3 regions of the Tissierella pigra genome follow, and region 1 is predicted to be linked to each of the others. Evidence: riboswitches for the same ligand, from Rfam matches in the RefSeq annotation. Region 1 holds a riboswitch; each other region holds the start of a gene.
What was found. A riboswitch is a leader RNA that binds a small molecule or an ion and turns the genes downstream of it on or off. The one in region 1 is predicted to bind S-adenosylmethionine.
Positions count from the first base shown of each region.

Region 2: linked by a shared signal. The riboswitch ahead of KQI41_RS00870 (homoserine O-succinyltransferase) and the one ahead of KQI41_RS12630 (homocysteine synthase) in region 1 are both predicted to bind S-adenosylmethionine.
Region 3: linked by a shared signal. The riboswitch ahead of metK (methionine adenosyltransferase) and the one ahead of KQI41_RS12630 (homocysteine synthase) in region 1 are both predicted to bind S-adenosylmethionine.

Region 1 is NZ_JAHLPJ010000001.1:2,574,036-2,577,253, forward strand. It holds gene KQI41_RS12630 (homocysteine synthase) at 1-1,166, opposite strand, end outside; SAM riboswitch class I at 1,303-1,416, opposite strand; SAM riboswitch class I at 1,497-1,596, opposite strand; gene KQI41_RS12635 (D-cysteine desulfhydrase family protein) at 1,686-2,669, opposite strand; gene KQI41_RS12640 (methyl-accepting chemotaxis protein) at 2,958-3,218, shown strand, end outside.
Region 2 is NZ_JAHLPJ010000001.1:184,500-187,717, reverse strand. It holds gene KQI41_RS00875 (homoserine dehydrogenase) at 1-917, opposite strand, end outside; gene KQI41_RS00870 (homoserine O-succinyltransferase) at 934-1,806, opposite strand; SAM riboswitch class I at 1,939-2,046, opposite strand; gene KQI41_RS00865 (RtcB family protein) at 2,260-3,218, opposite strand, start outside.
Region 3 is NZ_JAHLPJ010000001.1:3,176,273-3,179,490, reverse strand. It holds gene KQI41_RS15630 (methyl-accepting chemotaxis protein) at 1-274, opposite strand, end outside; gene KQI41_RS15625 (COG2426 family protein) at 445-915, shown strand; SAM riboswitch class I at 973-1,076, shown strand; gene metK (methionine adenosyltransferase) at 1,444-2,616, shown strand; gene recD2 (SF1B family DNA helicase RecD2) at 2,771-3,218, shown strand, end outside.

The DNA of each region.
Region 1 (3,218 bases):
AATTGTGAATGTGTAGTACTAGCTGGATGAATAACAAGAGATTTAGTGTCTGCCACATTGGCAAGATTTGAAAATATTCCTAATGATTCTATAAATTTTTTTCCTTCTTCAATCCCACCCTTTATTCCAAATGTAAATATAGAGCCTACTCCTTTGGGAAAATATTTTTTAGCAAGATTATTATACTTATTTCCATCTAAACTAGGATAGTTTACCCAAGAAACTAAAGGATGATTGTTTAAATATTCAGCTATTCTCTTTGCATTATATACATGTCTTTCAACTCTCAATGATAAGGTTTCAAGACCTTGTAGAAATAAAAAAGAATTAAAAGGACTTATTGCTGCTCCAGTATCTCTTAAAAGTTGTACTCTAGCTTTTACTATATAAGCCTCTGGTCCTATATCTTTGGCATATACTAGACCATTATAGCTTGGATCAGGTGTATTAAAATCTTTAAACTTAGGATTATCTAACCAATTAAATTTACCAGAATCTACTATTATTCCTCCTATTGAAGTACCATGTCCTCCAATGAATTTAGTTGCAGAATGAACTACAATATCTGCTCCAAATTCTATGGGCCTTATAAGATATGGTGTACCAAATGTATTATCGATAATTAAAGGTATATTATTTTCATGTGCAATCTTAGCTACAGCCTCAATATCAATTATATTTATTCCAGGATTACCTATACTTTCTATGAAAATTGCCTTAGTCTTTTCATTTATAGCATTTCTAAAGTTTTCTACTTCATCTGAGTCTACGAATACTGTATTTACTCCATATTTAGGTAATGTTGTAGAAAACAAAGCATAAGTGCCTCCATAGAGAGTACTTGCAGATACTATTTCATCTCCAGCACCAGCAATGTTTAAGATTGCATAAGTAATTGCAGCTGCTCCAGAACTAACAGCCAATGCTCCAACTCCTCCTTCTAATGCTGCCACTCTTTTTTCAAAAACATCTGTGGTTGGATTGCTCATTCTTGTATAAATATTTCCTTCTTCCTTTAGAGAAAAGAGATTTGCTCCATGTTCAACACTATTAAATACATAAGATGTAGTCTGATATATGGGAACAGCTCTAGAATTAGTTGTCTTATCGATTTCTTGTCCTGCATGTACTTGTAATGTATCAAATTTATATTTTATTTCACTCATTATAATCTCCCCTTTATTGTTTTAAATTTATTTGTTGCATAATAATAAATAAAGCTTCTATATAAAAAAACCTCCTTTCCTAATTTTTTATATTAGATGAAAAGAGGTTACATTTATATTCTATATAAACATTATCTTCTCATCTTCCCATAGTAACTTACACTTTGGGTAGGATTTGGCACCTTTTCAGACTGATCTGAAGGTTGCCGAGGTTTCTTAGGGCCTTTCCCTCCACCTCTCTTGATAAGAATATTTAATTGTTGATTTTTAAAATTATACTTATCTGCAATAAAAAAACCTCTTTAGCTAAAAAGAGGTAAAATTATCGTAATCTTATCTCTCAGCCAATGCCGTAGGATTTAGCACCATTGTATTTAATACTGGTTGCTGGGTTTCATAGGGCCTTTCCCTCCACCACTCTTGATAAGTCTTAATTTTAAATTAAACTAATTATATTAGATATATAAATATATGTCAACAGTTATTTTCTTTATTTCTTGATATTTTTATATTTTAATATTATTTCACCATACTTCTTGCAACACTATTCCATCCAAATATACCTCCAGTGTGGATAAATAATATATTCTTATGATTATCAAATGTTCCCTTTTTTATTTCCTCTACTAGGCCATACATAGCCTTTCCAGTATATACAGGATCTAAAATTAAACCTTCTAATTTTGCTAATTTATGAATAAATTCTATTTCATTTTCATTACTTAGAGCATATCCACTTCCAATATATCCATCTAAAATATCTATATCTTTTTTGTCTACATGAATTTCCTCTCCTGTATATATGGAGATTCCTTTAAATAATTTTAATACTATGTTTTTGAAGTATTCTGCATCATCACAGATATTTATTCCATAAACTACTGCATTATTATCTTTTATATAGTTTCCATAGTATAATCCTGCATAAGTACCACCTGAACCAACAGTACTAACAATGGCATCAAATTTTATACCTAATTCTTTTTCTTGGGACAATATTTCTTCCACTGCTGCACAGTAGCCTAGAGATCCTACTCCATTGGAAGCTCCCATGGGAATTATATATGGCTTATATCCTTCTTTTTCTAGTTCCTTTTTTATATTTTCCATAATGTTTTCTATATGAGAATTAAATTCTTCTGGAGCAACTAATTTTATCTTTGCTCCCAATATTTTATCTAAAAAATAGTTTCCTTCCAGTTCTGAATCCTGATTACCCCTCAGTACAAGATATACTTCCATACCTAGTTTTCTAGCTACTGCCGCTGTAGCTCTAGCATGATTTGATTGTATGCCACCACAGGTAATTAGATAATTACAACCATTATCTATGGCTTCTCTAACAGCATACTCCAATTTTCTAATTTTATTTCCTGATATTTCACCTCCTGTTTGGTCATCTCTCTTTATATAGATTTCTTTACCTAATTCTTCACTTAGTCGACTTAGCTTTTCGATTTTTGTTGGTAAATTTGCAAAGTTGAATTTTTCTGGTAATCTCATAAACACCCCTCCAATATATAGTTTAAATTAAAAATCTTTACAATATTATAGTATCAGAAGGTACTAATCCTTTCAAACAAAACCTTATCTAGGAATCATTAACACATTTCTATTAAATAAAATTATGAATCCAATTTATATCAATAAAAAGCATGGACTTTTTTAGCTTTAAGTTATATATTATTAATGTAATAATTTTCAACAACAAATATTTAGTATTATAATTTATTTTATATAAGATTCTAATATTGAATATTTCCCTTATAACTAATTTAAGAGGTGATTTTCTTGTTTAAAAGATTTTCAAAACCCCCATGTGATGAAGCATCATGTATAGTTAAATATGTAGAAGATTCCCTAAACGGAATATTGGTAGAAAAACCAAATGTTAAATATCCTATACATATTCAAGTATTTGAATACTTTCAAAAATTATTAGATAATGAAAATAAAATGTCTGAGTCAACTAAAGAAATACTTCATATACTTACTGCATTAAGTAGTTTCGATGTAGGGATGAAACATATTTCAAATCAATTAACGGATTTT
Region 2 (3,218 bases), 2.4 Mb from region 1:
TTAGCTGTAGGAAATCTCCCAGCACCTTCCCCAAAAAACCTTAATTCTCCGACCATATTTCCTATAAAAGAGACTAAATTTTTAGCATTATCAACTTTACCTAAATAAGAATCTTGACTCAAAATAACTGGCTCAACAGAAGCATAATATCTATTATGATTTAAAACTGCTGTACCTAATAGCTTAATTGTGCAATTCATATTTTTTATATTTCTTATATCTTTAAAACTTATACTATTGATTCCATAACATGAGATATTATCTTCATTTATCCTGTCTTTAAATGCAATAGTAGATAAAATTCTAAGTTTTCTTCTAGTATCATAGCCTTCAATATCATCAGTAGGGTCTGCTTCTGCATAACCTAAGTTTTGACTTATCTCTAGGGCTTCTGTGAAACTTAAATCATCTGTTACCATCTTTGTCAGTATATAATTTGAAGTTCCATTTAAAATTCCTTTTATTTGTTGTATTTCATTTATATTTATTTGCTCCTGTAATGGTTTTATAATTGGAATTCCTCCACCTACACTAGCTTCATATAGAAAAAACTTGTTATTTTTCCTTGCTAAATCCGTTAACTCCTCTAAATGTTTTGCTACTACAGCTTTATTTGCTGTGATTACATTCTTCCCTCTACTTAATGCTTCCTTTATATATTCATAGGGCTTATCTAAACCACCCATAACTTCAATAATTACATCAATACTATTATCTTCCATTATTTCATGAACATCTGTAGTAAGCTTTCCTCTATTTATTTCTACATCTCTTATTTTCTCTATGTCCTTTACCAGTATCTTAGATATATTAATTTCCTTTTTTATAAGTTTCTCTAAATAGTCCTTTCTTTCTTCTAATATCTGTACAATGCCTACTCCTACTGTTCCCAATCCTAATAATCCAATATTTAACATTGCTACTCCCCTTTCCTTATACTAAATAATATCTTATCCAATTATTTATTAATCTCTGTGAATGATTCCTCCATGTATTTTTAGGTATTACAGAAAAATCATCATCGGGAAAATAATTTTTAGGCAAATTAGGTACTAATCCTTTATTTCTATCTCTCTTATATTCATTTTTCAAAGTATCTGTATTATATTCTGGATGTCCTGTAATATATATTGCCTTTCCTTCCCTTTCAGCTAATATATGTATTCCCACATCATTAGATTTAGATAAAACCTCTAATTCTTTTATATCTCTTATATCCTCCTCTCTAATTTCAAAGTATCTAGAATGTGGGGTGATTATTTCTTGTTCAAGTCCTTTAAATAACGGAGAATTTCTTCCTATGATTTCATGACTAAATATTCCTACTACCTTTTTATCAATGATATGTTTAGGTATTTTATAGTTATAATACAGTCCTGCTACTGCTGCCCAACATAGGTATATAGTGGACTTGACATATTTATTAGAATAATCCATTATAATCTTTAACTCATTCCAATAAGATATATCACCAAAATCCACAAATTCTAGGGGAGCACCTGTTATTATCATGCCATCATAATTTGTATTTTTTATTTGCTCTAATGTTTTATAAGCTATTTCTAAGTAATTCAAACTTGTATTTTTAGGTTTATGTGATTTTACATATAGAAAATCTACTTGTATATCTACAAAACTATTTCCCAATAATTTCAATAGTTGATATTCAGTATCCAATTTATTTGGCATTAAATTTAATATCAATACTTTCAGCGAGTCCTGAAAGTCTCCTTGAAAATTAATGTCTATATTATCCTTTCTTAATAGATCTATTGCTGAAATATTTTCATTGATTACTAGACCCATCTATTACATCCACCTATATATAATCTGTCATTTAAACATTTGATTTCCTTTTTCATCCTTTATTCCTCCTTTTATAATTGAAAAATCCCTTCTAAAATAAGAAGGGATTTTTATATAAAAATATAATTCCGCTTCTTATCTCTCAGCTTTCGCCGCAGGAATTAGCACATTTTTTAAGCCATAGCTTAAAACTGTTGCTGGGTTTCATTGGGCCAGTCCCTCCACCTCTCTAGATAAGAAAATATTAAATTGTAATTAAAAAAACCTTCCTAGCCAATGCTAAGAAGGTAGATTCACGAATCTATATTATCGGCATTAGCAGAACCACCTTGTTAAATAACAGGTTGGTGTAGGGTCATGGAGCTAATTCTCTACCCTAACTCTTGATAAGTAAAGCTATTAAGTTATTAATCATATTAACATAGAGGTGTAAATATGTCAACAATATTTTCCCTATGCCTTAAAATTATATATTGGTTTTATTATATCTACAATCTCAACAGTTTCACCAATATTATTGAGAATTTCCTCAATTGGTTTATATGCAAAAGGAGATTCATCTAAGGTATATTCATTTACTGATGTGGAATATATCCCTTCCATACTTTTTTTAAAATCATCTAAATTGACAGATTCCTTGGCAACGTTTCTGCTCATAAGCCTTCCTGCACCATGAGGTGCTGAATAGTTCCACTCTGGGTTTCCCTTTCCTATGGCGATTATAGAGCCATCTCTCATATTTATAGGGATTAAGACCTTCTCTCCCTCATAAGCTGATATAGCACCTTTTCTAATAATATTATCTTTAAAATTAATATAGTTATGAATGGTTTCAAAGTAGGTAAACTCATGTAATCCTTTTTCAAATAGAGATTGTAAAATAATATCTGCCATCATCTCTCGATTTAAACTTGCATATTCTTGACAAATCTTCATATCATGTAAATATTTTTCTCTATATTCTCCAGTTAAATAACATAGTGCTTTTGGGTAGCTAGGCTGAAGATTATCATATTCCTTTTTCAGTTCTTCAAGCACCTTCTTTATTTCTTTTCTTTTACCTTCTGCTTTATATCCAGTAATTATTTCATCTCTTTTAATAAAATAATCTTCTTTTCCACTACATAAGTCTATGGCCAGTCTTTGATATATTTCTGCAACTTGCTTTCCTAGATTTCTGCTGCCTGAATGGATTACTAAGTATTTGCTGTTCTTACTATCTACTGCAATTTCAATGAAGTGATTGCCCCCTCCTAATGTTCCTATGCTTCTTTCAATTCTTTTAGTATCTTTCAAATCTCTAAAACAATATAAATTATTTAATTTATCAAACTTGAATCTTCTTTCATTATGAGTAGATTTTCCTGATGGGACTCTTTTGTGTATTATATCATCTAATTTAGGTAAATCTA
Region 3 (3,218 bases), 600 kb from region 1:
TATCATTCATTCTACTTATTACTTGGTTTGCTAACTGAAAACCACTGGTTTTCTTTGCATTTAATATATTCCTCTTAAACAAATACGAGGTTCCACCTTCAATTACTAGTATTGTAATAAATAGAAATACTAAGGGAACTACAATTAACTTAAATTTAATGGTTTTGGGATTCTTACTTTTTTGATTTTCCTCACTAGGTTGAGATACTTTAAAGCTTGGCATTTTGGGTGTTAAATTTTCTTTTTTAAATTTTTTCATCTTTAGCTTTTTCACCTTATCATCTCCTATGTTATTTTGTAATTAAAGGTTTAACTAATATATACCGTATATTGATTATTTTACCATAAATAAAGCAAGTTTTTTACAAAAATTGCGATTATTCATTGTCAAAATTCAATCATTGAAGGTATAATATATTTATCGGAATGTTTGGAGGAATATTTATGTTAGAATTAATAGAAGAATTAAGGATAGAAATCATGGTAATTTTCTTTTCCATGTTACCTATAGTGGAAGTGAGAGGAGCTATACCTTTAGGTATATCACTAGGTCTAAGCCCAGTACATAGTGCAATTCTTGGTATAATAGGGAATATAATCATAGTTCCGTTTTTACTAAAGTTACTTTATCCTATTATGTCTTTCTTTGAAAAAACAGTGATTTTCTCAAAGACCATAGGGTGGATAAAAAGAAGATCTATGAAAAAATCAAGGACCATAAAAAAATATAGTCTTATAGGACTATTTATATTTGTTGCTGTACCAATACCTACTACAGGAGCATGGACAGGCTCTGTTATAGCATCTATGCTGAAGCTTGATTTTAAAAAGTCATTAATGGCTATATCTTTAGGAGTCGTATCATCAGGTCTTATAGTACTAACTATATCTTATGGTATAGTTTCAATATTTTAAATTGTTGACTAGGATTTTTTCCTATGATAAAATGTCATGTAGATAAAAAAATATAGTTCCTTATCAAGAGAGGTGGAGGGTATGGGCCCAATGAAACCCGGCAACCAGTATTTATATACAAGGTGCTAAGTCCCACAGAACTAAGTTCTGAAAGATGAGGTAAAGCAAACGCTAAGACCTTTTCTTTAAAAAAAGGTCTTTTTTTATGACCTAACCCAGTGAACGAACGTAGTGAGTGAGCTGTAGGTAGGTCAAACGCACCTACGCTGTCCGTTTTGTCTACAATTCGCTACGCTCATTGGACAAAAAGGCAATGAGAACCAAATCTATGCGAGGGTAGCGGGCAAATAGATTTGAGTTTCGAGACTGTGACAAATGACTTAACACAACGAACGCCAGTGAGTAAACAAATTGGTGTTTCGAGACTGCGACAACTGACCTAGTGTAATTCTAGGTCAAATATAACGACAAATTATATAAAATGACCTAATAGTAGGTGAATTTAAATTATAAAGAGGAGGAAAAGAAATGAAGAAATGGTTATTTACTTCTGAATCAGTAACAGAAGGGCATCCAGATAAAATATGTGATCAAATATCAGATTCTATACTTGATTCAATATTAGAAAAAGACCCTAATGCAAGGGTGGCATGTGAAACTACAGTGACTACAGGAATGGTATTAGTAGCAGGTGAAATAACTACAAAATGCTATGTAGATATTCCTAGAATTGCTCGTGACACTATAGAAAAAATAGGATATACTAGAGCAAAGTATGGATTTGATTCAGATACTTGTGCAGTACTTACTTCCATAAATGAGCAATCAGGAGATATTGCCATGGGAGTAGATAAATCTCTTGAACAAAAGACTAACTCAGAAGATATATTAGACCAAATAGGTGCTGGAGATCAGGGCATGATGTTTGGCTATGCTTGTAATGAAACTAAGGAACTAATGCCATTACCCATATCTTTAGCTCATAAACTGGCTAAAAGATTAGCAGATGTAAGAAAAGATGGCACTTTGGAATATCTAAGACCAGATGGAAAGACTCAAGTAACAGTAGAGTATCATAATGATAAACCAGTAAGAATAGAAAATGTAGTAGTATCCACTCAACATAGTCCAGATGTATCTTTAGATACCATAAGAGAAGACATAATAAAATATGTAGTAATGGAAATAATTCCTCATGAATTACTAGATGAGAATACAAAATATTATGTAAATCCAACAGGTAGATTTGTAACAGGTGGACCTATGGGAGATGCAGGATTGACTGGAAGAAAAATAATAGTAGATACCTATGGAGGATATGCAAGACACGGAGGGGGAGCTTTTTCAGGAAAAGATCCTACAAAAGTAGACCGTTCAGCTGCATATGCTGCAAGATATGTGGCGAAAAATATAGTAGCAGCAGGATTAGCAGATAAATGTGAAGTAGGTCTTTCCTACGCCATAGGAGTAGCTAGACCATTATCAATTTATGTGGATACATTTGGTACTGGTAAAGTAACTGATGGAGAAATAGAAGAATTAGTAAGAAAGCACTTTGATTTGAGACCAGCAGCAATTATAAAAGACTTAGACTTAAAAAGACCAATCTATAGTCAAATAGCGGCCTATGGACACTTTGGCAGAGAAGATTTAGATTTACCATGGGAGAAAATAGATAAAGTTGATTTATTGAGAGGATAACCCTCTCAATAAATCTCCAGTGAATAACTAAGAGTGAATAGTGAATAGTGTGTACGACCTGCGGTCTTTACCTAAATAGTTTCAAGTTTACTTGAAACTTCCATAACTATTCACTTTTAACTATTAAATATTAACTAATAAGGGAGGCGAGTATATGTTACTGGAAGGTGTCATTGAAGAAGTTAGATTCAGAAATGAATCCAACGGCTATACAGTTGCAAAACTTAATACATCTGATGGACCAATTATTATAGTAGGTAATACTCCCTTTATTAATTTAGAAGAAACTGTAAAGGTAGAAGGAGAATGGATATATCACCCTACTTATGGAGAACAACTTAGCTTTACAACTTTAGAGGTAGTAGTACCGTCTACCTTAAAGGGAATAGAAAACTATCTTTCCTCTGGACTTATACCTCATATTGGACCAAAGACGGCTAAAAGGATAGTGGAGAAGTTTGGCATGGATTCTTTGGAAATTATCCAATATAATCCAGAAAGACTAAAGGAAATTAGTGGAATAGGGGATAAGAAGCTTGAAGGAATAGTTGAAGCTTATAAAGAACAGAGAGAAGTAAGAGATATAATGGTATTTCTTCAGC